DNA from 3 places in the Pantoea sp. SGAir0175 genome. Region 1 is predicted to be linked to each of the others. Evidence: predicted binding sites of a transcription regulator. Region 1 holds the regulator's gene; each other region holds the start of a gene.
What was found. Region 1 encodes CRP, which controls carbon source genes, mostly activating them, when cyclic AMP is high. Its sites were predicted from a motif close to ATGTGANNNNNNTCACAT; they were not measured.
Positions count from the first base shown of each region.

Region 2: yrbN (protein YrbN) is a predicted target of CRP. The motif match lies at 7,261-7,278, and genes of this name have one in related genera.
Region 3: idnD (L-idonate 5-dehydrogenase) is a predicted target of CRP. The motif match lies at 4,689-4,706, and genes of this name have one in related genera.

Region 1 is NZ_CP028081.1:298,278-308,160, forward strand. It holds gene C1N56_RS01305 (YccS/YhfK family putative transporter) at 1-1,249, opposite strand, end outside; gene crp (cAMP-activated global transcriptional regulator CRP) at 1,308-1,940, opposite strand; gene C1N56_RS01315 (OsmC family protein) at 2,245-2,649, shown strand; gene C1N56_RS01320 (phosphoribulokinase) at 2,720-3,589, opposite strand; gene C1N56_RS01325 (YheU family protein) at 3,651-3,869, opposite strand; gene C1N56_RS01330 (hydrolase) at 3,872-4,888, opposite strand; gene C1N56_RS01335 (LysE family translocator) at 4,949-5,551, shown strand; gene C1N56_RS01340 (LacI family DNA-binding transcriptional regulator) at 5,553-6,533, opposite strand; gene tauA (taurine ABC transporter substrate-binding protein) at 6,769-7,749, shown strand; gene tauB (taurine ABC transporter ATP-binding subunit) at 7,760-8,527, shown strand; gene tauC (taurine ABC transporter permease TauC) at 8,524-9,354, shown strand; gene tauD (taurine dioxygenase) at 9,351-9,883, shown strand, end outside.
Region 2 is NZ_CP028081.1:3,542,458-3,552,340, reverse strand. It holds gene infB (translation initiation factor IF-2) at 1-1,843, shown strand, start outside; gene rbfA (30S ribosome-binding factor RbfA) at 1,908-2,315, shown strand; gene truB (tRNA pseudouridine(55) synthase TruB) at 2,315-3,259, shown strand; gene rpsO (30S ribosomal protein S15) at 3,392-3,661, shown strand; gene pnp (polyribonucleotide nucleotidyltransferase) at 3,970-6,102, shown strand; gene nlpI (lipoprotein NlpI) at 6,295-7,179, shown strand; gene yrbN (protein YrbN) at 7,285-7,341, shown strand; gene C1N56_RS16640 (DEAD/DEAH family ATP-dependent RNA helicase) at 7,358-9,253, shown strand; gene C1N56_RS16635 (SDR family NAD(P)-dependent oxidoreductase) at 9,319-9,883, opposite strand, start outside.
Region 3 is NZ_CP028081.1:485,236-495,118, forward strand. It holds gene C1N56_RS02335 (ATP-binding protein) at 1-3,394, opposite strand, end outside; gene C1N56_RS02340 (response regulator transcription factor) at 3,895-4,596, shown strand; gene idnD (L-idonate 5-dehydrogenase) at 4,765-5,796, shown strand; gene idnO (gluconate 5-dehydrogenase) at 5,806-6,570, shown strand; gene C1N56_RS02355 (gluconate:H+ symporter) at 6,650-7,969, shown strand; gene C1N56_RS02360 (polyphenol oxidase family protein) at 8,001-8,711, opposite strand; gene C1N56_RS02365 (5'-nucleotidase, lipoprotein e(P4) family) at 8,821-9,630, shown strand.

The DNA.
Region 1 (9,883 bases):
CGAGCGCGCGGTGCTGAATGCGCACGCGCGTGGCGCTGTAGCCGTTCTGGCTGACAAACATGATGGTCATCAGAATCCAGTAGGGCTTGGGAATATTGAAGAACAGCGCCAGCGCGCTGCCGAACATCAGCATCACCGCAAAGCGCGCCGCCGTCCGCAGCGCGGCAGATTTTAGCGACAGGTAGCTGCGCAGCGCCGGCAACAGCGGCAGGCGGCGCTGGCGATCGGCCATCAGGTCGCGGGTATACAGCGGCTTCTGCGTGCGCAGCACGCGCGCAATGCGGCTGAAATGGTAGAGGCAGAAATTACCGACCGGATTATCCGGGTGCTGCCGGGCAATTTTCTCCAGCGCGCCGAGCGGCTTTTCCATGTGGAAGCGTTCCGGCAGCTGGTGATAGAGAATGGCATCGGCCAGCACGCGTAGCCGTGCCGAAATGATTTTCGCGTTCCAGCGGATCACCGCCTCGGCGTGGCTCTGCTCCACCAGCTTTTGCACCTCTTCCGGCTGGTGCAGGCTGACCGAGATGTGCTCCTGCAGATCGAGCGCAACCTGAAAGGCGCGCGTCAGGCGTTTATGGCTGTTATCACGGCTGGCCGACAGCATATGCATCTGCTGGTAGCAGGTGGTGATCAGATCGACCGCTTTCTGCTGGCGCGCCAGTAATGGTGGCAGCGCTTTTTCCGGATCGGTCAGCTGCGTCAGCAGGGTGTATTTGGCGTCGCAGTAATCGGCCAGCTCGCGGTACAGCAGGCTGAGGGTCTCGCGCATCGGCTGCTCTTTCCACAGCCAGAACCAGAACCAGTTAAACAGCCCGTACCACAGCGTCCCGCCGATATACAGCAGCGGCGGGACCCACATCGGCATACGGCCGACGAGGCTTAAGGTAAAGATGGCGGCGATCAGCGTGCCGGGCAGCAAACGACCATGCAGCGGGCTGATTTCACCGGTCACGCCCACCAGCAGCGGCAACACCAGCAGAATCAGCGGCAGCGGCACAGCGTAAGCCGTGAGGTACTGAATCAGAAAACTGCCGCTGGCGAACAGTGCGCCGCCGACAATCAGCCGTTTGAAGAACCGCTTGTGTGGCGTATCCAGACCGGCGATGTTGCAGCAGGCCGGCACCAGGGAGAACAGCAGCCCTTTTTGCAGATCGCCAAACAGCCAGCCGAGCGCCACAGGCAGGCACAGCACCAGCGTTTGCCGCAGCGCATAGTTAACTTCCGGATGATAGATGATTCGACGCCACATCAGCTCATCGTAAACAGAAACGGCGCGATGTTGCCATCACGCCGTGGGTGAGAAGAAATCAGCGGGTGCCGTAAACGACGATGGTTTTGCCATGTGCGGAGATCAGGTTCTGATCTTCCAGCATTTTCAGGATACGACCCACGGTTTCGCGTGAGCAGCCCACGATCTGACCAATCTCCTGACGGGTGATTTTAATCTGCATACCGTCCGGGTGGGTCATGGCGTCAGGCTGTTTCGCCAGGTTGAGCAGCGTTTGCGCGATACGGCCGGTCACATCGAGGAAGGCAAGGTTGCCGACTTTTTCAGATGTTACCTGCAGGCGACGCGCCATCTGCGCCGACAGGCGCATTAAAATATCCGGATTGACCTGAATCAGCTGACGGAATTTTTTGTAGGAAATTTCAGCCACTTCGCAGGCGGTTTTCGCACGTACCCAGGCGCTACGCTCCTGGCCCTCTTCAAACAGGCCGAGCTCACCGATGAAATCCCCCTGATTGAGGTAGGAGAGAATCATCTCTTTGCCTTCTTCATCTTTAATCAGTACCGCGACGGAACCTTTCACGATGTAGTACAGCGTTTCCGCTTTCTCACCCTGATGGATGAGGGTGCTTTTGGATGGATATTTGTGAATATGGCAATGGGACAGGAACCATTCGAGTGTAGGGTCTGTTTGCGGTTTGCCGAGAACCATTCGCTATTATCCTCTGTTGTAATCGTGCCCAAAATACAGGGGGCAGTTTTCCCTGTCAGGCGGTGAAATCGTCCAGCGTTTCCCGTGAGGGACAGTTATTCGGGGGTGGATTCGTAAGCGATGCTTTTGATTCGTCCCGCTTTCGTCTTTCGTGACGAAAATATTTTCAGCACTGTTTGTAGCATAGCTTTTGCAACCTGTCTCCTGTTGTCTCGCTTCAGCAGGTGGGGGATGCGTCTGCATTGCTGTTTGTCAGGTGAAAGCGTACTCTGGCGGCAAAACCGCCGCTTCAGGAGAAAGAATAATGCAGGCACGAGTGAAATGGGTGGAAGGGCTGACCTTTCTCGGAGAATCCTCATCCGGTCATCAGGTATTAATGGACGGCAATTCCGGTGATAAAGCGCCCAGCCCGATGGAAATGGTGTTGATGGCTGCGGGCGGCTGCAGCGCGATTGACGTGGTGTCGATTCTGCAAAAGGGGCGCAACGATGTCGCCGATTGTGAAGTCAAACTGACCTCGGAACGCCGCGAAGAAGCGCCACGCATTTTTACGCATATCAATCTGCATTTTATTGTCAGCGGCAAAGCGCTGAGCGATAAAGCGGTAGCGCGCGCGGTGGATCTGTCCGCGGAGAAGTACTGCTCGGTGGCGATCATGTTGGGCAAGGGCGTCGAGATAACGCACAGCTACGAAGTGGTGGAGCTGTAATCCAGCCGGGAGCGCGGCCCTGCGCTCCCGATCTCAGCTCCTCCCGGCGAAACTGGCGCGTTAGCCTGCGCTATTCAATACGTTTTCCTTCAATCAACCGCTGCACCAGCGGCGTCATGATTAACTCCATCGCCAGTCCCATCTTGCCGCCCGGCACCACCAGCGTATTCATGTGGGAAATAAACGAGCCCTGGATCATCGCCAGTAAATAAGGAAAAGCGATGCCCTCCAGGCCGCGAAAATGAATCACCACAAAGCTCTCATCCAGCGACGGGATCTCACGCGCGGCAAACGGGTTCGAGGTATCCACGGTCGGCACGCGCTGGAAGTTGAGGTGCGTGCGGGAAAACTGCGGCGTGATGTAGTTGATGTAGTCTTCCATCGAACGCACCACCGAATCCATCACCGCTTCGCGCGAATGGCCGCGCTCGCTGGTGTCGCGCACCAGTTTCTGAATCCACTCCAGATTAACAATCGGTACCACGCCAACCAGCAGATCGACATGTTCAGCCACGTTATGCTGCTGCGTCACCACGCCGCCGTGCAGGCCTTCATAGAACAGCACATCGGTGTTTTCCGGCAGCGGCTGCCAGGGTGTAAACGTGCCCGGCACCTGATTCCACGGCACCGCTTCATCGTAGGTGTGCAGATATTTGCGCGACTGGCCGAGTCCGCTCTGACCATAGTCGCGGAAAGTCTGCTCCAGCAGGCCGAAGTCGTTGGCTTCCGGGCCAAAGTAGCTGATGTGACGCCCGAGGTCGCGCGCCTTACGAATCGCCATGTCCATTTCCGGACGGGTATAGCGATGGAAACTGTCGCCTTCTACTTCCGCCGCGTGCAGATCCAGCTGCTGGAAAATTTTACGGAAGGCGAGACTGGTGGTGGTGGTTCCGGCGCCGCTGGAACCGGTAACGGCTATGACTGGATGCCTGGCTGACATAACAGCGCTCCCTGTGAAGTCCGGCGATGAGCATTGTTACCACGAATTGCCGCCTGACGCATCAGCCGCGAAATTCCCGCCGCGGCATAATATTGACCGATTCATGCAATTCTGACCACACCAGTACCACCTCGCCCTGCTCGAGCTGGCGGCGCACGTCGGCCACTTTCTGCGTCAGGCTGCGCTCCTGCTCGCCATAATCGGTGCCTTCACGCAGCACAAAACTTTCTATCAGGTTTTCCAGCGTTGTCGGGTCGAGTTCTTGCCAGGGAATAATCACAGTTACATATCCAGATAAGTTGAGAGCCAGTCCGGCACGCGCTGCTCCAGCCACATTTTGGGTCGCAGCAGGCTGCCGCCCACGAAGCCGACGTGACCGCCTTGCTGCGTCAGCTGATACTCAATTGTGGCAGACAACTGCTGCGGCTGCGGGATCACCGCATCGGTCATGAAGGGATCGTCTTTAGCATGGATGATCAGCAGCGGCTTGCGCACGCCGGTCAGCAATGGCATGGCGCTGGCGCGCTGATAATAGTCGCGCGCATCAATAAAACCGTGGGCGCGGGCGGTAATCGCATCATCAAACTCACGCAGCCGGCGGAAGGCGCGCAGCTGCGTCAGATCGACCGGCAGCGTGCCCGGCCAGGCGCGCAGTTTGCGCGTGGCGTTTTTCTTCAGCTGGGTCAGCAGGTAGTGCTGATAAAAGCGTGAAAAGCCCACGTCCAGCTTCTGGCTGCACGGCTCCAGCGCCAGCGGCGCGGAAATGGCGACCGCGGCATCCAGCGGGGCCGACGTGCCCTGCAGCCCCAGCAGACAGGCCAGCATATTGCCGCCAAGCGAAACGCCGACCGCCGCAGTCGGCACCGTGCCCCATTCGCGCTGCAGCCAGTGCAGAAAATAGGTGGCATCTTCAGTTTCACCGGAGTGATAGATGCGCTGCAGGCGGTTAGGCTCGCCGCTGCAGCCGCGGAAATGCATGATCACCGCCAGCCAGCCGCGCGCCTGACACGCCTGCATCAGCCCATGGGCATACGGGCTGCGGAAACTGCCTTCCAGCCCGTGGAACAGCACCATGCGCGGCTTGTGACGTGCCTGTGCCGGATCTTCGCTCCACGCCAGATCGACGAAGTCGCCGTCCGGCAGATCGAGGCGCTGCCAGTGCGGGCGCAGCGTGACGCGCCGGCGCAGCAGGCGCGGCAGCAGCGTTTGCAGATGCGCATTGCCGAAGCCGCGCAGCGGGGTAAAGCGCTCGCCGCTCGGGCGATCAAAATAGCCTGGGATAGTACTTGTCTGATGCATAACTCGCTGATAGCTTCGATGGGTTGTTCGCTTTTCTGGGTGAGGAGCACCCGAATATACATGGAACTGAGTCTTTTTTTATCAATGCTGGGCTTTCTCTGGGTCGCGGCCATCACGCCAGGGCCCAATAATATGTTACTTACCGCCTCAGGTGCTAATTTTGGCTTCCTGCGCACCTTTCCACTGCTGATTGGTATCATGATTGGCATGCAGGTGATGTTGCTGATGGTGGCGTTTGGCATCGGCAGCCTGATTCTGCTCTATCCCTCACTGCATCTGGTACTGAAAGTGGCCGGTAGCCTCTACCTGCTGTGGCTGGCGTGGAAAATTGCCACCGCCGAATACGAAACGCTGGAGACCGACGATGCCAGCGTGAAGCAGATGCCTTTCTGGCAGGGCGGGTTACTGCAACTGATCAACCCGAAAGCGTGGCTGATGGCGCTGGGCGCGGTCGCCAGCTTCAGCCTTGCCGGCAGCGCCTATCTGCATTCCGTGGTGGCGATCAGCATCGGCATGGCGCTGGTGAACGTAGTTTCCGGCGTGATCTGGATGGGTTTCGGTTCGCTGATTGGCCGCCTGCTGCGCAGCCCGCGCGCGTGGAAAATCTTCAACCTCGCCATGGGTGCGCTGACCGCAGCCTGCGTGCTGTTGATCTGGCATTGAGTCAGCTGGAGGCGCGCTCAATGCGCGTCCACGGCAGTACTTCATGCACCACTGCCGCCTGACGCTGACGGATGCGCGCCAGCAGCAGCTGCACGCTGCGGGCACCCATCTGGTTCATCGGCTGGGCAATGGTGGTCAACGGCGGGTTGATGCTGCTGGTGAACGGAATGCCGTCAAAGCCGACCACCGCCAGATCCTCCGGCACGCGCAGTCCAGCCTCCAGAGCAGCGTGAATCACACCAACCGCCAGCACGTCTGATACCGCAAACACCGCATCCGGCCGCTCTGGCTGCGTTAGCAGTTCGCGCAGCGCCGCGCTGCCCGCTTCGCAGGAGATGTCGCTGGCGTAAGCGACGCCGTGCCAGTCAAGCCCCAGCTGCGTGATGGCGTCGCGATAGCCGCTTTCGCGCTGGTGCGAATAGAGATAGCGCATATCGCAGTTGACCAGCGCAATGCGCTGACGCCCTTTGCCGGCCAGATAATGCACCGTGTCATAGGCCGCCTGACGGTTATCGATGGTGACGCTGGAGGCGTTAACCGAGGGATCGTACTCCGCACACTGCACCCACGGCGCATCACCAATCAACTCTTTCAGTCCCTGCAGGCAGGCCGCGGCGTCCATGGTAATCACCCCATCCACCACTTTGCCGGCCAGCAGTGCCAGATAGGCGGTTTCGCGCCGCAGCTGTGACGCGGAATTACATAACAGGATGTGATAGCCGTGCGCTTCGGCCTCCGCCTCGATGCCCTGCACCACCCGTGAACAGAACGGATTGGTGATATCGGAAATCAGCACCAGCAACATGTTGCTTTGCGCGGTACGCAGCTGGCGCGCCAGCAGGTTGGGCTGGTATTCGCACACATTAATTGCGGCCAGCACCCGTTTACGCGTATCTGGCCGGACGCCAGGATGCTGGTTCAACACCCGTGAAACCGTGGCTTTCGACACGCCCGCGAGGCGCGCAACTTTCTCAATCGACATGGAGGCCAGTACCGCTGTAAAAGGGGGAAAAAATCAAGACGAGATCAATACCACAGTCGGCATGTGAGCGCCTGACATATTTCTTCCGCACCAGCGGTTTTGTATTTGCACTTTTTGCATAGCGTTACCCGATGTTGATCTAAGAACCGATTTTTATTAGGGATAATTTTTAATTCCTTTATGAAATCATTGCTGCTGGCGACACTGCCGTCACGACTCAACATTGGGGTGCATGATGATGGCAGTAACCAAAACAATAAGCGCGGTAGCAGCCGCGTTAGCGCTGATGACATTTCAGGCGCAGGCGGTCAATGTGACCGTGGCTTATCAGACGTCGGCGGAACCGGCCAAAGTGGCGCAGGCTGACAATACCTTTGCCAAAGAGAGCGGTGCCACGGTTGACTGGCGCAAATTCGACAGCGGCGCCAGCGTCCTGCGTGCGTTAGCCTCGGGCGATGTGCAAATTGGCAACATCGGTTCCAGCCCGCTGGCGGTGGCTGCCACGCAGCAGCTGCCGATTGAAGCTTTCCTGCTGGCTTCACAGCTGGGCAATTCTGAAGCGCTGGTGGTGAAAAAAGGCATCAGCTCGCCCAAAGATTTGATCGGCAAACGCATTGCCGTTCCCTTCATCTCCACCACCCATTACAGCCTGCTGGCCGCGCTGAAACACTGGGGCATCAAACCGACCCAGGTGCAACTGGTTAATCTGCAGCCGCCGGCGATCATTGCTGCCTGGCAGCGCGGTGATATCGACGGCGCCTATGTCTGGGCGCCCGCCGTCAATGAACTGGAGAAAGACGGCAAGGTGCTGACCGACTCGTCGCAGGTCGGGCAGTGGGGCTCACCGACGCTCGACGTCTGGGTGGTGCGCAAGGATTTTGCCCGGCAGCATCCTGAAGTGGTCACCGCTTTCGCCCGCAGCGCGATTGCCGCGCAGCAGGCCTATATCGCCAACCCGGAACAGTGGCTGCAGCAGCCGGATAACCTCAGCAAGCTGTCGCGCCTGAGCGGCGTGCCGGAAAGTGACGTCCCCGGACTGGTGAAAGGCAATACCTACCTGACGGCGCAGCAGCAGGTGGAACAGCTGGGCAAACCGGTCAACAAGGCGATTGTCGACACCGCACAGTTTTTGAAAGAGCAGGGCAAAGTGCCGAATGCCGCCAGTGACTACAGCAGCTTTGTCACCACGCGCTTTGTTGCCCCCTTAGCCAAATAACGGAGGCCTTATGCTCAGCATCACCCATCTCAACGCACGTTACGCCGGGCAACCGGCGCTGCAGGATATCAATCTGCAGCTGGCCAGCCGCGAATTGCTGGTGGTGCTGGGGCCGTCCGGCTGTGGCAAAACCACGCTGCTGAACTTGATCGCCGGTTTTCTGCCGCTGGAGTCCGGCAGTATCACGCTGGATGGCAAGCCGGTACGCGGACCGGGCGCAGAGCGCGGCGTGGTCTTTCAGAACGAAGGGCTACTACCGTGGCGTAACGTCATCGATAACGTGGCGTTCGGCCTGCAGCTGGCGGGCATGGCAAAAGCTGAACGGCACGCGATCGCCCGCCGTCTGATCCGTAAGGTCGGGCTCGAGGGCGCAGAAAAGCGTTTTATCTGGCAGCTCTCTGGGGGTCAGCGTCAGCGCGTGGGGATTGCCCGTGCGCTGGCCGCTGATCCGCAGCTGCTGCTGTTAGATGAGCCGTTCGGTGCGCTGGATGCCTTCACGCGCGAGCAAATGCAGACGCTGCTGCTGACGTTATGGCGCGATACCGGCAAGCAGATTCTGCTGATCACCCATGACATCGAAGAAGCCGTCTTTCTCGCCAGCGAACTGGTGCTGCTGTCGCCGGGTCCGGGTCGCGTAGTGGAACGCCTGAAGCTCGACTTTGGCCAGCGCTTCGCCGCAGGCGAGCCGTGCCGCAGCATCAAATCCGATCCGGCATTTATCGAACGACGTGAGTATGTCCTGAACCAGGTGTTCGCGCAGCGGGAGGCGTTTGTATGAGTGCCGTTATTGATGACAAGCGCCGGACGTCCCGCGTTCGTCGCCTGCGCTGGCCGTTTTCCCGCCAGCTGTCGCTGAGCCTGCTGAGCGTGGCCGTGCTGCTGCTGCTGTGGTGGGGCGTGACCGCGCTGGGGCTGATTGCGCCCTTGTTTCTGCCGCCGCCACAGCAGGTGCTACATAAGCTGCTGGTTATTGCTGGTCCGCAGGGCTTTATGGATGCCACGCTATGGCAGCACCTTGGTGCCAGCCTGACGCGCATGCTGGTGGCGCTGTTCTTTGCCGCGCTGATCGGCATTCCGGTGGGCATTGCCATGGGGCTTAGTCCGGCGGTGCGCGGGCTGCTCGATCCGCTGATTGAACTCTATCGACCAGTGCCGCCGCTGGCCTATTTGCCGCTGATGGTGATTTGGTTTGGCATTGGCGAAACCTCAAAGATTTTACTGATTTATCTGGCAATTTTCGCGCCGGTGACTTTATCCACCCTGGCCGGCGTGAAGAATACGCAGCAGGTGCGGATCCGTGCCGCTCAGGCGCTGGGGGCGACGCGCGGGCAGCTGCTGCGTTTTGTCATTCTGCCCGGAGCATTGCCGGAGATTCTCACCGGCCTGCGCATCGGTCTTGGTGTGGGCTGGTCCACGCTGGTGGCGGCCGAACTGATTGCCGCGACGCGCGGACTGGGCTTTATGGTGCAGTCGGCTGGGGAGTTTCTCGCCACCGATGTGGTGCTGGCGGGCATCGCGGTGATCGCCCTGATTGCCTTTAGTTTAGAACTGGGTTTACGTGCGCTACAGCGCCGACTGACGCCCTGGAATGGAGAACAGCAATGAACGAACGAGTGAATTTTACCGCGCTGGGTCCGTATATCGGGGCGCAGGTCAGCGATGTTGATCTCAGCCGTCCGCTGAGTGACGCGCAGTTTGAGCAGCTTTACCACGGTCTGCTGCGTCATCAGGTGCTGTTTCTGCGCGATCAGCGCATTACGCCGGAGCAGCAGCGCGCGCTGGCGATCCGCTTCGGCGATCTGCACATTCATCCGGTTTATCCGCATGCCGAAGGCGTGGAAGAGATTATCGTGCTGGATACGCATCAGGATAATCCGCCTGACAACGATAACTGGCATACCGACGTCACCTTTATTCAGACGCCGCCGGCGATCGCCATTCTGGCCTCAAAGCTGCTGCCGGAGAGCGGTGGCGATACGCTGTGGACCAGCGGAATTGCCGCTTACGAGGCGCTGTCAGAGCCGTTCAAACAGCTGCTGAGTGGCCTGCAGGCGGAGCACGACTTTAAGAAATCGTTCCAGGACTATAAGTACCGTAAGACGGAAGAGGAGCATCAGCGCTGGCAGCAGGCCGT
Region 2 (9,883 bases), 900 kb from region 1:
GCGTGCTCAGGTACGCGGCGGTAAAGGTGGCAAACATCGTAAACCAAGCACGCTGCAGCAGGGCTTCAACAAACCTGCTCAGGCGGTGAACCGTGACGTCATCATTGGCGAAACCATCACCGTTGCCGAACTGGCCAACAAAATGGCGGTGAAAGGCTCGCTGGTTATTAAAGCGATGATGAAGATGGGTGCCATGGCAACCATCAACCAGGTTATCGACCAGGAAACCGCCCAGCTGGTGGCAGAAGAGATGGGTCACAAAGTGATCCTGCGCCGCGAGAACGAGCTGGAAGAAGCGGTAATGGACGATCGTGATACCGATGCTGCGCAGGAAAGCCGTGCGCCGGTCGTGACCATCATGGGTCACGTTGACCACGGTAAAACCTCGCTGCTGGACTACATCCGCTCCACCAAAGTCGCCTCCGGCGAAGCGGGCGGGATTACCCAGCACATCGGTGCGTATCACGTTGAAACCGATAACGGCATGATCACCTTCCTCGACACCCCGGGCCACGCCGCGTTTACCGCAATGCGTGCACGTGGTGCGCAGGCCACGGATATCGTTATCCTGGTGGTGGCGGCTGACGATGGCGTGATGCCACAAACCGTCGAAGCTATCCAGCACGCGAAAGCGGCCGGTGTGCCGGTGGTCGTGGCCGTGAACAAGATCGATAAGCCAGAAGCCGATCCGGATCGCGTCAAGAACGAGCTGACCCAGTACGGTATCATCCCGGAAGAGTGGGGCGGCGAGAACATGTTCGTTAACGTCTCGGCGAAAGCCGGTACCGGCATCGACGACCTGCTGAACGCAATTCTGCTGCAGGCGGAAGTACTGGAGCTGACTGCGATTCGTCAGGGTATGGCGAGCGGTGTGGTGATCGAATCGTTCCTCGACAAAGGTCGTGGTCCGGTAGCAACCGTGCTGGTGCGTGAAGGTACGCTGAACAAGGGCGATATCGTACTGTGCGGCTTCGAATATGGCCGTGTGCGTGCGATGCGTGACGAACTGGGTCGCGAAGTGCTGGAAGCGGGTCCATCGATTCCGGTGGAAATCCTCGGTCTGTCCGGTGTGCCGGCAGCGGGTGACGAAGCGACCGTGGTGCGTGACGAGAAGAAAGCGCGTGAAGTGGCACTGTATCGTCAGGGCAAATTCCGTGAAGTCAAACTGGCGCGTCAGCAGAAGTCCAAGCTGGAAAACATGTTTGCCAACATGACCGAAGGCGAAGTGTCCGAGCTGAACATCGTCCTGAAGTCCGACGTACAGGGTTCTGTGGAAGCGATCTCCGACTCGCTGCTGAAACTCTCCACCGACGAAGTGAAGGTGAAGATTATCGGTTCTGGCGTGGGCGGTATCACCGAAACCGACGCCACCCTGGCCGCTGCGTCCAACGCGATCATCCTCGGCTTCAACGTGCGTGCGGATGCCTCTGCGCGTCGCGTGATTGACGCTGAAAACGTTGACCTGCGCTACTACTCCGTCATCTATAACCTGATTGACGAAGTGAAAGCTGCCATGAGCGGCATGCTGGCACCAGAGTTCAAACAGCAGATTATCGGTCTGGCCGAAGTCCGTGACGTGTTCAAGTCACCGAAATTTGGCGCGATTGCCGGCTGTATGGTCACCGAAGGCAACATCAAACGTCACAATCCGATCCGCGTACTGCGCGACAACGTGGTTATCTATGAAGGCGAGCTGGAATCTCTGCGTCGCTTCAAAGATGACGTCAACGAAGTGCGTAACGGCATGGAGTGTGGTATCGGCGTGAAGAACTACAACGACGTTCGCGTTGGCGACATGATCGAAGTGTTCGAAGTGATTGAAGTTAAACGCACCATCGAGTAATTGCTGGTCGATGTGATGCAATTTGGGAGGCCTCTGGCCTCCCGAATTATTTGGGAGAAATAGTATGGCGAAAGAGTTTGGTCGCCCACAGCGCGTAGCGCAGGAGTTGCAGAAAGAGATTGCGATCATCCTGCAGCGCGAAATCAAAGACCCGCGTCTGGGTATGATGGTCACCGTGTCTGGCGTTGAGGTGTCACGCGATCTGGCGTATGCCAAAGTGTTCGTGACCTTCCTGAACGACCAGGATGAAGAAGCGGTGAAAAACGGCCTCAAAGCGCTGAAAGAAGCGTCTGGCTACATCCGTATTCTGCTCGGTAAAGCGATGCGTCTGCGCATCGTGCCGGAGCTGACCTTCTTTTACGATAACTCGCTGATTGAAGGGATGCGCATGTCGAATCTGGTGTCTAACGTGATCAGAAACGATGCTGAGCGACGGGGTGAAAGCCCGGCGGAAGACGACAAGGAGGACTGATGAGTCGTCCTCGTCGCCGTGGTCGTGATGTCCACGGTGTTTTCCTGCTGGATAAACACCAGGGCGCATCCTCCAACGATGTGCTGCAAAAAGTAAAACGCCTGTTTAATGCTAACAAGGCGGGCCATACCGGCGCGCTCGATCCGCTGGCCACCGGTATGCTGCCGATTTGTCTCGGCGAAGCCACCAAGTTTTCCCGCTATCTGCTGGATTCGGACAAGCGTTACCGCGTGATTGCCCGTCTGGGCCAGCGCACCGATACCTCCGATGCGGACGGCAATATCGTTGAAACGCGGCCGGTGACCTTCAGCCAGGCTGAGCTGGATGCCGCGCTGGAGAGCTTTCGCGGCGAGACGCTGCAGGTGCCCACCATGTTCTCGGCGCTCAAGTATCAGGGCCGCAAGCTGTACGAATATGCGCGCGAAGGCATCACCGTGCCGCGTGAAGCGCGACCGATTACCGTGTTTGAACTGCAGTTTATTCGCTGGCAGGGCGACGAGCTGGAACTGGAAATCCATGTTTCCAAAGGCACCTACATTCGCACCATCATTGACGATTTAGGTGAGAAGCTCGGCTGCGGTGCACATGTAATCATGCTGCGCCGTCTGCAGGTGGCGCGTTACCCGATTGCGCGCATGATGACGCTGGAACAGCTGCAGGTGCTGGCGGCGCAGGTTAATGCGGCGGAAACGCCGGATTACGCACCGCTGGACGCGTTGCTGTTGCCAATGGACAGCCCGGCGGAAGATTTTCCAGCGGTCAATCTGCCCACGCCGATCGCGGCCTGGTTCAAACAGGGCATGCCGGTCCAGGCGGAAAACGCGCCGGCCAGCGGGCTGGTGCGGGTGACCGAAGGTGAGCAGCAGAAATTTATCGGTATGGCGGAAATCGCCGACGATGGTCGCGTGGCACCGCGTCGTCTGGTAGTGGAGTTTGCCGACTGACCGCGTATTACCGCTGGGCGTTACAGCGCATTTGCGTTGCTACCGGGCGAAGAGTAGAATAGCGCGGCTTTAAAAGCGGGCTGCTGAATTAGAGATCGGCACCCATACATTCATTTTTTACTGGAGTTTATTATGTCTCTAAGCGTAGAAGCTAAAGCAGAGATCGTTGCTAAATACGGTCGTGGCGCTAACGACAGCGGTTCAACTGAAGTTCAGGTTGCTCTGCTGACTGCTCAGATTAACCACCTGCAGGGTCACTTCTCTGAGCACAAGAAAGACCACCACAGCCGTCGCGGTCTGCTGCGCATGGTATCCCAGCGTCGTAAGCTGCTGGACTACCTGAAGCGTAAAGACGTTGCACGTTACACCAGCCTGATCGAAAGCCTGGGTCTGCGTCGCTAAGTCTGAAGAATCTGATCAACGATGTAGCGCATGCAGTATGCAAAAAACCGCATCTGGCGATCAGATTTGTGCGAGTTTCGCGAAAAGGGGGCCTTTATGGCCCCTTTTTTCGAGCAATCCGCAGCAATCCGGACCAAACTCATGTATTGTTGCTGAGAGTGATCTTTGCTTGCAGAGGTTCGCGCGGCTAATGAGAGGCTTTACCGCAGGGGCGGTTAAGGGTTGTCATTAGTCGCGAGGATGCAACTAAAGATCGGTAATCCCCGGCGGGCCGAGCAGGCTTTGCCACGAATTTAAGGACTTAAATTTTGCTGAACCCGATCGTACGCAAATTCCAATATGGTCAGCATACCGTCACGCTGGAAACCGGCATGATGGCGCGCCAGGCCACCGCAGCAGTAATGGTAAGCATGGACGACACCGCGGTATTCGTTACCGTCGTGGGCCAGAAAAAAGCCAAAGCCGGTCAGGACTTCTTCCCTCTGACAGTGAACTATCAGGAGCGTACTTACGCTGCTGGCCGTATTCCGGGCAGCTTCTTCCGTCGTGAAGGCCGTCCAAGCGAAGGCGAAACCCTGATTGCGCGTCTGATTGACCGCCCGGTGCGTCCGCTGTTCCCGGAAGGTTTTGTTAACGAAGTACAGGTTATCGCGACTGTGGTATCCGTGAACCCGCAGGTTAACCCGGACATCGTTGCTATGATCGGTGCTTCTGCTGCGCTGTCACTGTCTGGTATTCCGTTCAACGGCCCAATCGGTGCGGCACGCGTTGGTTACATCAACGATCAGTACGTGCTGAACCCAACCGCGGATGAGATCAAACAGTCTCGTCTGGATCTGGTGGTTGCCGGTACGCAGAATGCAGTGCTGATGGTGGAATCTGAAGCGGACATCCTGACCGAAGATCAGATGCTGGGTGCTGTGGTGTTCGGCCACGACCAGCAGCAGGTTGTGATTGAAAACATCAATGCGCTGGTGGCCGAAGCCGGCAAACCACGCTGGGACTGGCAGCCAGAGCCGGCGAACGATGCGCTGATCGCACGCGTTGCCGCCCTGGCCGAAGCGCGTATCAGCGATGCTTACCGCATCACTGACAAGCAGGAGCGCTATGCGCAGGTTGGCGTCATCAAAGACGAAACCATCGCCGCACTGCTGGCTGAAGACGAAACGCTGGATGATGCCGAAATCGGTGACATCGTACACAGCCTGGAAAAGAACGTGGTGCGTACCCGTATCCTGAACGGCGAACCGCGTATCGATGGCCGCGAAAAAGATATGATCCGTGGTCTGGACGTGCGCACTGGCGTACTGCCGCGTACCCACGGTTCTGCGCTGTTTACCCGTGGTGAAACGCAGGCGCTGGTCGCTGCCACCCTCGGTACCGCGCGTGACGCACAGAATCTCGATGAGCTGATGGGCGAGCGTACTGACAGCTTCCTGTTCCACTACAACTTCCCTCCGTACTCCGTGGGCGAAACAGGTATGGTTGGCTCACCGAAGCGTCGTGAAATTGGTCACGGCCGTCTGGCGAAGCGTGGCGTGCTGGCAGTGATGCCTAAACAGGATGCGTTCCCGTACACCGTGCGCGTCGTGTCTGAAATCACCGAATCGAACGGTTCTTCTTCTATGGCTTCCGTGTGCGGTGCATCACTGGCACTGATGGACGCTGGCGTACCGATCAAAGCGGCCGTTGCCGGTATCGCGATGGGTCTGGTGAAAGAAGACGAGAAGTTCGTGGTGCTGTCTGACATCCTCGGCGACGAAGATCACCTCGGCGATATGGACTTCAAAGTAGCCGGTAGCCGTGAAGGTATCACCGCGCTGCAGATGGACATCAAAATTGAAGGTATCACCCGCGAAATCATGCAGGTGGCACTGAACCAGGCCAAGGGTGCGCGTCTGCACATCCTGAGCGTGATGGAACAGGCGATCAGCACGCCGCGTCAGGAGATCTCCGAGTTCGCGCCGCGCATCTACACCATCAAGATCAACTCAGACAAGATCAAAGACGTCATCGGTAAAGGCGGTTCGGTTATCCGTGCGCTGACCGAAGAGACCGGCACCACCATCGAAATCGAAGATGATGGCACCGTGAAGATCGCAGCGACCGACGGCCTGAAAGCCAAAGAAGCGATTCGTCGCATCGAAGAGATCACCGCTGAGATCGAAGTGGGCCGTATCTACGCCGGTAAAGTGACCCGTATCGTTGATTTCGGTGCCTTCGTGGCAATCGGCGGCGGTAAAGAAGGTCTGGTACACATTTCTCAGATCGCCGACAAGCGCGTAGAGAAAGTGACCGATTACCTGCAGATGGGTCAGGAAGTGCCAGTTAAAGTGATGGAAGTGGATCGTCAGGGCCGCGTTCGTCTCAGCATCAAAGAAGCGACAGAGCAGAAGCCAGCAGAAGAAACCGCTGCGGTGACGACGCCTGACGCCGAGTAAGCGTTTTTCCTGATAAGCCGCTCCCTGCCAGCTGGCGGGGAGCGGTGTTTGTATACCCGGAATGCGTGGCGCGCTGGTCAGCGTGTCAGTGCAACTGAAGCAGGACGGGTATCATCGCGAGGGCGGGAACCCTTGTGCATAGCAGGCGGATGACAGGATGGTTATCCCAATGTTTGTATTCGGGAGTGGGAAATGAAGCCTTTTTTGCGCTGGTGTTTTGTTGCGACAGCTATCACGCTGGCAGGATGCAGCAACTCCAATTGGCGTAAGAACGAAGTTCTGGCAGTACCTTTGCAGCCCACACTGCAGCAAGAGGTTATTCTGGCGCGAATGGAACAAATTCTTGCCAGTCGGGCCCTGACCGATGATGAACGCGCACAGCTGTTATATGAGCGCGGAGTGTTGTATGATAGTTTGGGTCTGAGGGCATTAGCGCGAAACGATTTCTCGCAAGCGCTGTCTATCAGACCGGATATGCCGGAAGTGTTTAACTATCTCGGCATTTACTTAACGCAGGCAGGCAATTTTGATGCTGCCTATGAAGCGTTTGATTCTGTACTTGAGCTTGATCCAACTTACAACTATGCGCATTTAAACCGTGGTATCGCCCTCTATTACGGCGGTCGATACAAGTTAGCGCAAGATGATCTGCTGGCGTTTTATCAAGACGATCCTAACGATCCGTTCCGCAGCCTGTGGCTCTACCTCGTTGAACGCGAGATGGATGCCGACAAGGCAAAAGTGACGCTACAACAGCGTTACGACAAGGCGGCTAAGGACCAATGGGGATGGAATATTGTCGAGTTCTACCTGGGCGACATCAGTGAAAAAACATTGATGGAACGTCTCAAGGCGGACGCAACGGATAACACCTCGCTCGCTGAACATCTCAGTGAAACCAACTTCTATTTAGGTAAGTACTACCTAAGTCTGGGGGAGAAGGACGACGCGAAAGCGTTGTTCAAACTGGCGGTGGCCAACAACGTCAATAACTTTGTTGAACACCGATACGCATTGTTGGAACTGGCGCAACTCGGCCAGACACAAGACGATTTATCAGAATCTGACCAGCAATAGCTGACGAACTTTTATTGCCTGATTTACCCGTAAAGTCATCGCCTGAACAGGTGAGGGCTTTTCTGTTCGTCAAAACTTCTAATTTGAGCCGGTTCACACTTTTTGATGAAAATGACTGAAAGTTTTCACGACGAGTTATGTAGACTGGCCGCCGCAATCTAAGAGGCACGTGTACTACATGACTGATATTCAAACCACTTTTGCTGATCTGGGCCTGAACGCCGACATCCTCGAATCACTGAACGGTATGGGCTACGTTAAGCCATCGCCAATCCAGGCTGAGTGTATTCCTCACCTGCTGGCGGGCCGTGACGTGCTGGGTATGGCGCAGACCGGTAGTGGTAAAACAGCAGCGTTCTCGCTGCCGCTGCTGAACAACGTTGATCCTTCTGTCCGCGCACCGCAAATCCTGGTGCTGGCGCCGACCCGCGAACTGGCGGTTCAGGTGGCTGAAGCGATGACAGAATTCTCTAAACACATGCGCGGTATTAACGTCGTGGCCCTGTACGGTGGCCAGCGTTATGACGTGCAGCTGCGCGCACTGCGCCAGGGTCCACAGATCGTGGTTGGTACCCCAGGCCGTCTGCTGGATCACCTGAAACGCGGTACCCTGGACCTGTCCAGCCTGCGTGGTCTGGTACTGGACGAAGCCGATGAAATGCTGCGTATGGGCTTCATCGAAGACGTTGAAACCATCATGGCGCAGATCCCGGAAGGTCATCAGACCGCACTGTTCTCTGCAACCATGCCGGAAGCGATTCGCCGTATCACTAAGCGTTTCATGAAGGATCCGCAGGAAGTGCGCATCCAGTCCAGCATCACTACACGCCCGGACATTTCTCAGTCTTACTGGACCGCTTACGGCCGTAAGTCTGACGCGCTGGTGCGCTTCCTCGAAGCGGAAGACTTCGATGCTGCCATCATCTTCGTGCGCACCAAAAATGCCACGCTGGAAGTTGCAGAAACGCTGGAGCGTAACGGCTACAACAGCGCCGCGCTGAACGGTGACATGAACCAGGCGCTGCGTGAGCAGACGCTGGAGCGCCTGAAAGACGGTCGTCTGGATATCCTGATCGCGACTGACGTTGCGGCCCGTGGTCTGGACGTTGAGCGTATTAGCCTGGTGGTTAACTACGACATCCCTATGGATGCCGAATCGTATGTGCACCGTATCGGCCGTACCGGTCGTGCGGGTCGTGCTGGCCGTGCGCTGCTGTTCGTTGAGAACCGCGAGCGTCGTCTGCTGCGCAACATCGAACGCACCATGAAGCTGACTATTCCGGAAGTTGAGCTGCCTAACGCCGAGCTGCTGAGTCAGCGTCGTCTGGCGCAGTTCGCTGCGAAAGTTCAGCAGCAGCTGGAAAGCAGCGATCTGGATCAGTACCGTGCGCTGCTGGCTAAAATGCAGCCAGAAGAAGAGCTGGATATGGAAACGCTGGCCGCTGCACTGCTGAAAATGGCGCAGGGCGAACGTCCACTGATTCTGCCACCGGATGCACCACGTCCACAGCGTCGTGAATTCCGCGATCGCGATGAGCGTGGCGGCGACCGTCCACGTCGTGACAGCCGTGACAGCCGCGAAGGTGGCGATCGTCCACGTCGCGAACGTCGTGACGTTGGCGAAATGCAGCTGTACCGCATTGAAGTGGGCCGTGACGACGGTGTTGAAGTGCGTCACATCGTGGGCGCGATTGCTAACGAAGGCGACATCAGCAGCCGTTACATCGGTAACATCAAGCTGTTTGGTACTCACTCCACTATCGAGCTGCCAAAAGGCATGCCGGGTGAAGTCCTGCAGCACTTCACGCGTACGCGTATTCTCAACAAGCCGATGAATATGCAGCTGCTGGGCGATGCACAGCCACATGAGCGCACCGAGCGTCGTAGCGGCGGTCGTGACTTCGGTGGTGAGCGTCGTGGTAACCGCGAGGGTGGCAACCGTGAAGGTGGCGCACCGCGTCGTTTCTCTGAGCGTCGCGAAGGCGGTCGTGAAGGCGGACGTTTCAGCCGTGAAGGTGGCCGTGGCCCACGTCGCGACGAAGGTGCAGCTGCACCACGTCGCCGTGATGCATAAGCGTTAATCGCTTAAAAATAAAAAGGACGCGCAAGCGTCCTTTTTTTATGTCTGTAACGCGGGCTTTACACGCCGCCGGCAATCAGCACCCGCTCACCGGTAACATAAGCCGACTCTTCCGACGCCAGAAACAGCGCCACCTGCGCCACATCCTCCGGCAGGCCAAAGCGTCCCAGCGGCGTGGCCGCGATCAGCTGCGCTTTAAATTCCGCATTCATTTTTTTCGCTGCCAGCAGCCCCTCGGTCAGGATTATTCCCGGCGCCAGCGCGTTGACGCGAATGTTGCGCGGACCCAGCTCACGTGCCAGCCCCTGCGTTAAGGTATCGATCGCGCCCTTGGTCGCTGACCACAGTACCGAGCCGGGCAGGCTGCGCTGGCTGTTCAGCGCGCTGAGGTTAATGATGCAGCCGCCGCGCGCCGGGAAATGCTGCGCCGCCTGCTGGCACACCAGCAGCGTACCGAGCAGATTGACGTTGAGCTGCTGTTGCATGTCGCTGACGCTGAGGCTGGCGAAGTCGCCATGGTGAAACATGCCGGCGTTGTTGACCACGATGTCTGGCGCGCCAAACTGCGCGATACTGCTGGCGAACAGGCGCTGCACGTCAGCTTCAAGGGATATATCGGCCTGA
Region 3 (9,883 bases), 190 kb from region 1:
TGATGCAGCTGGCGGGATCGCGCTCAGCCAGCTGCATCAGCAGCGGCGCAAAAGTCGGAACCGCCACAGGGGCCGGCAGCGCGGCGACGGCGGTATCAGCAACAGGTTGCCCGGTTACGCCGGCTGCAGCCTCGCTGTCAGGCGCGTTTGGCGTGCGGCGCGGACAGTGGGTGATTTGCGCCAGCAACGTATCCAGATTCAGCGGCTTGAACAGACAGTCGTTCATGCCAGCCTGCAGGCAGCGCTGCATGATGTGCTGCTCGGCGGAGGCGGTCAGGCCGTATAGCGTGATCGGCGGCAGATGATGGTGGCGTTCATGCTGGCGCAGCGCCTGGGCAAATTCAAACCCGTTCATACCGGGCATATTGCAGTCGGTAATGATCAAGTCAAAGCGCAGCGGATCCTGCTGCCACAGTTTCAGCGCTTCGACGGCGCTTTCGCTCACCACCACCTGATGGCCCGCCAGCTCCAGCTGTTTACCCAGCAGCAGGCGATTAGGCGCATGATCATCAATCACCAGCACTGACAGCTTGTCGGTGACCAGCGGCTGTGACAGATGCGGTTGGGTTTGATCGCGCGGTTCGCCGGCCGGCGCGCGGAAGTAGAAGGAGAACACCGATCCTTCACCTGGCGTACTCTCCACAATCAGTTCGCCATCCAGCAGCTCTGCCAGATTGCGGCAGATGCTCAGGCCAAGACCGGTGCCAATCTGCTGCTGCTGACGTTCACCGACCTGGACAAATGGCTCAAAGATCGCCTGCTGCTGCTCCTCAGTCATGCCGCAGCCGTCATCGCTCACTTCTATGACGAACTCACAACCTTCCTCTTCCTGGCCAATCCCCTGCATCAGCACCACGGTTACGCTGCCGCGATCGGTAAATTTAATGGCGTTACTCAACAGGTTAGACAGGATCTGGTTGATCATCAGCGGATCGGTCTGTACCCAGTAGGCCGCGATGTCCATCTCTACGCGCAGATCGATCCCTTTGCTTTCGGCCTTGTTGCGAAACAGTGTCACCGCCTGATCGATCACATCCGGCAGGTAGACGGTTTCCGGCGTGGGTTGATACTGGCCAGATTCGATCTTTGACAGATCGAGGATATCGCCGATCAGCGACAGCAGCGCACGCGCCGAGCTGTAGGCGACGCGAATATTTTCTGACAGCGTCTCACACGGCTGCGAGCGGGTTTCCAGCTCCAGCAGACCAATGATGGCGTGCAGCGGCGTGCGGATCTCATGACTCATGCTGGCGAGAAACTCACTTTTGGAGCGGTTGGCTTTGTCTGCGGTGTCCTTGGCCAGCTGCAGCTCCTGCAGCAGCGCGTTACGCTCGGTAACATCGACCCAGCCGCCGATCACCCCGGCAACTTCCCCCAGCCGATCGCGAAACGGCAGCGTCCAGTGGTACAGATGGAAGGCCTGCTGGCCAAACATCAGCTGGACGTCGCGCATTACCGCTTCACCATCCAGCAGCGTCTGCTGGTAACCATCTTCGATAGTGTGAATGCTGGCGTTATTGGTGTTGAACACGTCCGACAGTCGTTTGCCAATCACCTCGTCGCGTTTGATGTGCAAAAAGCGCAGATAGGCATTATTACAATCCACCAGCCGCGTTTGCTTATCGCGGATATACATTGCCACCGGCGAGTCATTAAACAGCGTGTGGGTAAAATTGAGCTGATTTTTCAGCGCATTCTCAGCCTGCATACGCTGCTGAATCACTTTGCGCAGATGGTGGTTCCACAGCAGGATCAGCAGAATCAATCCCAGCGATACCGAAACAATCAGCAGAATCGTTTGCTTATAGTTCTGCCACGAGCCGCTGAGAAACGGCGGTTCCGCCTGACGCCACTGCGCCATCAGCTTAAACAGGGTTTCCGGTGGGATGGCCAGCAGCGCTTTATCGAGAATACTGATCAGCGTCTCATTGCCGGGCTCAACGCGCATCACAAAGCGCGCGGGATCGGCGCCCAGCGTACCCTCGACGATCAGCCCGCTGCCAAAATGGTTGCGCAGATGGTAGTCGGCAAAAATTTTCGGCACGATCACCGCATCGACCTTGCGCGCCAGCAGCTGGCGCAGCGCATCCAGCGGACGATCGGTATCGCTCACCGACAGGTGCGGATAGTGCTCCTGCAGCCAGCTTTTCATCAGCGGATTTTTTAGCATCAGCGCCGAACCAAACGGAAAGGTGTCACGTGCCATGATGTTTCCCGGCTGCTGATTGCGGATGATCACCCAATGCGAAACCAGCCACGGACGTGTAATCAGAGCCGGTTGTGCTTCGAACTGTGGCTCCAGAATTTCCAGTGGAAACAGCTTTGGCAAAGGACGTCCGCCGGGGTGTTCATGACTGGCGTGCGCCACAAAATTCAGGCCGGTCTGGCTGGTGATCAGCTCCAGCACGTCCGGCGCCATGCCGCGAAACTGCTCTGCCGGCGTCCGGCTGCTGAGCGGTGCCTGCGCCAGCGGCAAGGTGGTCTCGATGTGAATGTTGTTTTGCAGCCACTGCTCTTCGTCGGCGGTGAGCGCCAGCGGATTGCGTTGCAGTACATGATGGGGATCGAGCTGCCAGCGTTTGGCAATCTGCATGCGGATAGACAGCGGAATCTGCGGCAGCGCCTGGTTGATGGCGTCGGCCAGCGCAGGATACAGCGGACTGATGCCGAAACCGACGTTGAGCGGAATCGTATGCTCATCGGCCAGAATAGTAAGCGCGTTGGCAAACAGATAGCGGTTGAGGTGTGTCAGCGTCGCCGCATTTCCCCAGACGCGCGCCGTCTGACCATAAACGGTGGCGGCGACGGCATCATAGTAGCCCGGGAAACGCACCAGCTGCGCGTTTTCGTATGTCTCTTCCAGGTACTGGCGCTGCAGCGGCGTGCCTGACCAGGCGATTTGCTCGGGCATGCCGTTATTGAGAAAAAGGTCGCTGTCGGTCTTCAATCCCATCACGCTGTAATCCAGCATCCACGGGGCGCTGGCCAGCAGCGGCTGCGACTGTGACGATGGCTGGGCGACGTAAATCGCCAGCATATGCATTTCGCCCTTCAGCACCGCCTGCTGCGCGGCGCTATGACTGGGGAAGTGATAAAGCTCAATGCTGGTCTCCAGCATGCTTTGAATCAGCGACAGGTAGTCGGCGCTCAGGCCTTCGAAGCGGCGCGTATCGGTATCCATATATATCGGTGGCTGTGATTTACCGGCCACTGCGACTTTAATCACTTTATTTCGAAAGGCAGAAGAGATGGGCTCAGCCAGCTGCAGCGCGGGCTGTGCGGTATCGTAACGCGCTAAAAGCTGCAAAGGTTTGACCTGCGCCTGCAGCGCGCCGCCAAAAAAAATAAACAGGACCACGCCCGCCAGACGGATGAAATTAACAGGATTAAACACCGTGCGTTCCTGAAGAAAATAAAGTCATTAATGCCGATAAGGGAAAAGGAGTATAAAGAGATTTTTCCCGCCTGCCTGATCTAATGCCGCATTAAGGATATTTTGCGACCATTCTCGAATGTTTAACTTATTATTAACATTCATGATTTTTTTTAGATATTGCTTTTGCTTTGATTTCAAATATTTCAACGGCTTATCCATAAAATGACCTTTCAAGACAATTCTTATGTGGTCCATTCGCAGAGTTACGTCAGAATTTTCGCAGTTTTTCCGGGGCCGCTAACCGCTGCTGTCCATTAATCCGGTAAAACTACCTTTTAAATAGCGGTAATAAGTTAAACGCGTAAGCAAAATTTTAATTTTTGTTAACCTGGTGACGTTTGGTTTAAACCGTTGCAGGCGATTTTCCCTGCAGCGGTCAGTGCATACTTTCAGGTCATTTTCACTGGTGTGGTTATCAGTACTGGACAAAATTGAGACTGTAATAAAGGAATAAAAGAATGGTATATGCACATAATAAACAGGTGCGTGTCGCTGTCCTTGATGATCACCCGATGGTTCGTACCGTTTTCGAGTTATGCCTGAAACACGAACCGGATATTCATCTGGTCGGGACCTGGTCTTCAAGTAATGAATTGTTTAGTCAGTTGCGCAGCACCACGGTGGATGTGCTGGTGCTGGATTTTTTGCTGGGCGAGCGTGAACTGGATGGCCTGGCCCTGGTGAAACAGCTGCGAAATCACTATCCGCAGCAAAAGATTTTGATCTCATCGTCCATGGAGAGCCCGGCGATTGTCAAAATGGTGCTGAGCGCCGGCGTTAAGGGCTTTATTGGAAAAAGCCACAATATGCAGGAGATCGTTCAGGCGATTCGTCAGGTGGCGCAGGGGCGGCTATTCCTGTCACAGGAAGTGGCGTACGAGGTGGAAAACCTCTACGTGATGAATGAAGACGCCATCAACGAAAACCTCGATCTCTCCAGCAAAGGCAATATGTATGAGAAGGTCAAAACCCTTAGCCCGCGCGAAGTGGAAGTGGTGCGCTGTTTTCTGGATGGGCTCAGCGTGTCGCAAATTGCCGTGAAGTTTAAACGCAGCCGTAAAACCGTGAGTGGACAAAAGCAGTCGGCGCTGAAAAAGCTCGGCCTGCGCTCGGATTCGGAATTGTTCAAATACAGCCACGACCTGATGTCGGGCAGCTAATCCTTCTTTAAGGCGGTCAGGGATGGCCGCCGTCTGCTTTTCCGCCTCTCTGCATCACGTTCCCGGTAACAGCCGTTTTGTAACATCGCTTTGAGTGATGTTCGTCACAGTTTTGCCGGCCGTATCCCGCTGTGATAGCCCCATTGCTACAGCACTGAAGGGGCTACAATGAACATTGAAACGCAATCCTGCGTCATTACCGGCAAAAAACAGGTTAGCGTCGCACAGCAACAGGTGCAGTGGGACGGCACCGGCACGCTGGTGCGCATCACGCGCGGCGGCATCTGCGGGTCCGATCTGCACTACTATCAGGAAGGTAAAGTCGGCAGCTTCGAAGTGAAGATGCCGATGATCCTCGGCCATGAAGTGATCGGCTACGTGGTGGAGAGCGACGATCCACAGCTCCAGCCCAATCAAAAAGTGGCGGTCAATCCCTCAAAGCCGTGCGGCAGTTGTAAATACTGTCTGCGCGAGCAGCAAAATCAGTGCACCTCAATGCGCTTTTTCGGCAGCGCCATGTATCTGCCGCACGTGGATGGCGGCTTCACGCAATACAAAGTGGTCGATAGCGCGCAGTGCGTGCCGTTTCCGCAGGAGGCCGATGACAGCGTAATGGTGTTTGCTGAACCGCTGGCTGTGTGCATCCACGCCACGCAGCAGGCGGGCGATCTGAGCGGCAAAACCGTGTTCATTTCTGGCGTCGGGCCGATTGGCTGTCTGATTGCCGCCGCTGCCAAAGCCCGCGGAGCTGCCGAGATTATTTGCAGCGATATCAGCGAACGCTCGCTTAGCCTGGCGCAGCAGATGGGCGCGACCGGGGTGATCCACGCTGCTGACGGTGATTTCACGCCCTACCTTGCAGATAAAGGCTTCTTCGATGTCGCTTTCGAGGCTTCCGGCCAGCCGTCCTCGCTGCAGCGTTGTCTCGACGTGGTATGCGCCAAAGGCACGCTGGTGCAGGTTGGCATGGGCGGCACGATTCCGGATTTCCCGCTGATGACGCTGATCGCCAAAGAGATCAATCTGGTCGGTTCTTTCCGTTTCACCTACGAATTCAACACGGCGGTTGACTGGCTGGCACGCGGCGTAGTCAATCCGCTGCCGCTGTTCAGCGGGGAGTATGACTTACAGGATATCGACGCGGCGCTGCAGTTTGCCGGTGATAAAACCCGGGCGGCGAAAGTCCAGTTAACGTTTTAAGGAGTCAGTATGAGTCAGCTATTTTCCCTGACGGGCAAGCGTGTGCTGCTCACCGGTTCGGCGCGCGGCATCGGTTTTCTGCTGGCGCGCGGTCTGGCGGAGGCGGGTGCGGAAGTGATCATCAACGCCACCACCGAGGGCGGCGCAGAGCAGGGCGCGGCGAAACTGCGCGAGCTGGGTTATCTCGCGCGGGCGAAGGCCTTTGACGTCACGCAGTCGGCGCAGGTTCAGCAGGCGGTGGAGGAGATTGAAAGTCAGTGGGGCGCGATTGATATCCTGGTGAACAATGCCGGCATTCAGCGCCGCCGGCCGTTTCTCGAGTTTCCCGAGCAGGACTGGAACGACGTGATTGCCGTCAACCAGACAGCGGTGTTTCTGGTGTCACAAACCGTGGCGAAAAGAATGGTGCAGCGTCAGCGCGGAAAAATCATCAACATCGGCTCGATGCAGAGCGAACTGGGGCGCGACACCATCACGCCGTATGCCGCCTCCAAGGGCGCGGTCACTATGCTGACGCGCGGCATGTGCGTGGAGCTGGCGCGCCACAATATTCAGGTTAACGCCATTGCGCCGGGCTATTTCGTCACCGAGATGACCCAGACGCTGGCTGACGATCCGGCCTTCACCGGCTGGCTGACCAAACGTACGCCGGCTGCGCGCTGGGGCAAGCCGGAAGAGCTGATTGGCGCGGCGGTGTTCCTGGCGTCGGGCGCATCTGATTTCGTCAATGGCAATCTGCTGTTTGTTGATGGCGGTATGCGCGTCGCCGTGTAATGCCCTGGCGCGGCTGGCGTAATTGCCGGCGCGCGCCTAAACCTTAAACACCCCTCTGTCTTCCTAAGGATAATAAAAAATGCCAATAACCATAATTGTGCTGGGTGTGATACTGCTGCTGGTTCTGATGATTGTCTTCAAGGTCAACGGCTTCATTGCGTTGGTGTTTGTCTCGGCGGTGGTAGGTATCGCCGAAGGCATGACGCCGCTCAATGTGATGGCCTCGATTCAGAAAGGTATTGGTTCCACGCTTGGCGGCCTGGCGATGATCCTCGGCTTTGGTGCCATGCTCGGGCGGCTGGTGTCCGATACCGGCGCTGCCCAGCGGGTGGCCACCACGCTGATTGCCGCGTTCGGTAAACAGCGGCTGCAGTGGGCGCTGGTGGTCACCGGACTGATCGTCGGTCTGGCGATGTTTTACGAAGTCGGCTTTGTGCTGTTGCTGCCGCTGGTGTTCACCATCGTTGCGGCGGCCGGACTGCCACTGCTGTACGTCGGCGTGCCAATGGTGGCAGCGCTGTCGGTGACGCACTGCTTCCTGCCACCGCATCCCGGCCCAACCGCCATTGCCACCATCTTTGGTGCCAATCTCGGCACCACGCTGCTGTACGGCTTAATCATTACCATCCCGACGGTGATCATTGCCGGCCCGATCTTCTCAAAATTCCTCAAAAGCTTCGAAAAGTCGCCGCCGGAAGGGCTGTATAACCCTAAAATCTTCACTGAAGAAGAGATGCCGGGCTTCTTTATCAGCATCTTTGCTGCAGTGATTCCGGTGGTGCTGATGGCGATTGCGGCAGTCTGCGAACTGACGATGCCGAAAGAGAATGCGCTGCGCCAGTTCTTTGAATTTATCGGCAACCCGGCGGTGGCGCTGTTTATCGCCGTGGTAATTGCAGTGTTCACCCTCGGTCTGCGCAACGGGCGCAAAATGGAGCAGGTGATGGATATGTGCGGCGATTCGATTGCCGCCATCGCCATGATCGTCTTTATCATTGCCGGCGGCGGCGCCTTTAAGCAGGTGCTGGTGGATAGCGGTGTCGGTAACTATATCGCCGATCTGATGAAAGGATCGTCGCTGTCACCGCTGCTGATGTGCTGGACGGTGGCGGCAATGCTGCGCATCGCGCTGGGATCGGCCACCGTCGCAGCGATCACCACCGCCGGCATCGTAACGCCGATCATTGCCGCTACCCATACCGATCCGGCGCTGATGGTGCTGGCGGTTGGTTCAGGCAGCGTGATCGCTTCGCACGTGAACGATCCCGGTTTCTGGCTGTTCAAAGGCTATTTCAACCTGAGCGTGGTTGAAACGCTGAAAACCTGGACGGTAATGGAAACGCTGATCTCCATCCTCGGCCTCGCCGGTGTACTGGCGCTCAACGCCATCATTCACTAAGGCCTGCGCTTCACAGGGAGGTGAAGCGTGCTTACTCGCGGCGGCGAATCCACGAGAAACGTGACTGATAGCCGCTGTCAAAATGGGTGTTATAGCGATAGCTCGAACCCGCCTCCGCCATGCAGTAAGTACACACCGCCACGCGATCAATCTGCGCCGCCGGGATGCCGCGCTGTAACAGCAGGTCCTGCGCCAGCTGAGGCAAATCAAACCATACTCCCTGATGATGCGCCCGCGCCTGAGGTCGGATTGCCTGCGGATTATGCGGCTGTTGCTGTGACCAGCTTAGCGCCGGCAGATCCGGGCGCTGCTGCATCTGTGCGATGCGATCAACGCCCAGCTCATAGCAGCACGGGCCGATCGCCGGACCGATCGCCACCAGCAGGGATGCCGGCGTCGCGCCACCCGCCAGCAGCTGATCGAGGGCACTGCTCAGCACGCCGCCGAGCGTACCCTGCAAGCCGGCATGCACCGCCGCCACCTGATGCGTTTTCACATCGGCAAACAGCACCGGCAGACAGTCAGCGGTGTAAACCGCAACCGGCCGATGATCGTCACCGATCACCCCATCGGATTCACAACTTTTCGGCGGCCGGTTTTGTCCGGCCAACACCACTTTTGCGCTGTGCCGCTGCTGTCCGTACGCCGCAGCGGCCGGTGCCGGCTGACCGGCAGGCTGGAAGGCATACTCCAGCCAGCGTTGACTCTCCAGCAGCGCCGAGCGCGGCCCGCGATTATCCATAAGTGTCTCCTGTGACCTGACCCCGGTTTTCCTCTGCCCACAGCTTACGTTAACTGCTACATTTTTAAAGCTTTACAAAAACTGACCATAATCACTTAAGGACGACATGATGAAAAACACCTCCTGGCTGGCCGCGGCGGGCCTGATTGCCCTGACGCTCACCGGCTGTGCCCAACCGCAAAAACAGCAGGCTCAGCAGCAACTCGGTCAGCAGTCGGTGCTGGCAGTCAACTGGTTCCAGCAGTCTGGCGAATATCAGGCGCTGAGCTGGCAGGCGTTCAACACGGCACGCATGGCGTTTGATAACGCTCCTTCGCTCACCGGCAAACCCAAAGCGGTGATTGTTGATCTGGATGAAACCATGATCGATAACAGCGCCTACAGCGCGTGGCAGGCAAAAAACGGCCAGCCGTTCTCCGGTAAAACCTGGTCAGCGTGGACGCAGGCGCGCCAGGCGACCGCAGTGCCCGGTGCCGTCGAATTTGCCAATTACGTGAATAGCCACGGCGGCACCATGTTCTACGTCTCGAACCGCGATCAGAAAGACTACGCGGCCACGGTCGATAACCTCAACAAGCTGGGCTTCAGCGGCGTAAGCGACAAAACCGTGCGTCTCAGTACCGGCAATTCCAATAAACAGGCGCGTTTCGACGCAATTAAAAATGCCGGCTACAACGTGGTGCTGTATATCGGCGATAACCTGAATGACTTCGGCGGCGCCACCTGGCATCAGGGTAACGCGCAGCGCCAGCAGTTTGTCACGCTCAACCATCAGCGTTTTGGCACCCAGTTCATTGTGCTGCCAAATCCACTGTACGGCGACTGGGAGAGCGGCATGGCTGAAAACTACAATAAGTTAACCCCGGAACAGCAGCTGCAGGTGCGTGAATCCCGCATGAAAGCCTGGAACGGTAAATAATTCGTCAAGCGAAATAGCGCCTGCCCTGGCGGGCGCTTATCGCAGGCGGTTAGCGCCAGTGATATTTACGTTTCTTTGTAATTATTATTCTGCTTATCATTTTCCCGATCTCTTACTTAATCCTTCCGCCGTCTTCAGTGAAATATCATCGCGAATAACGTTAAAACCAGCGAATATCACTATTCATAAATTTAGTAATTAGGATTTTTCTCAGCGAGCAGAGTGTAATCCACCATACCAGCGTAAAGGCGCA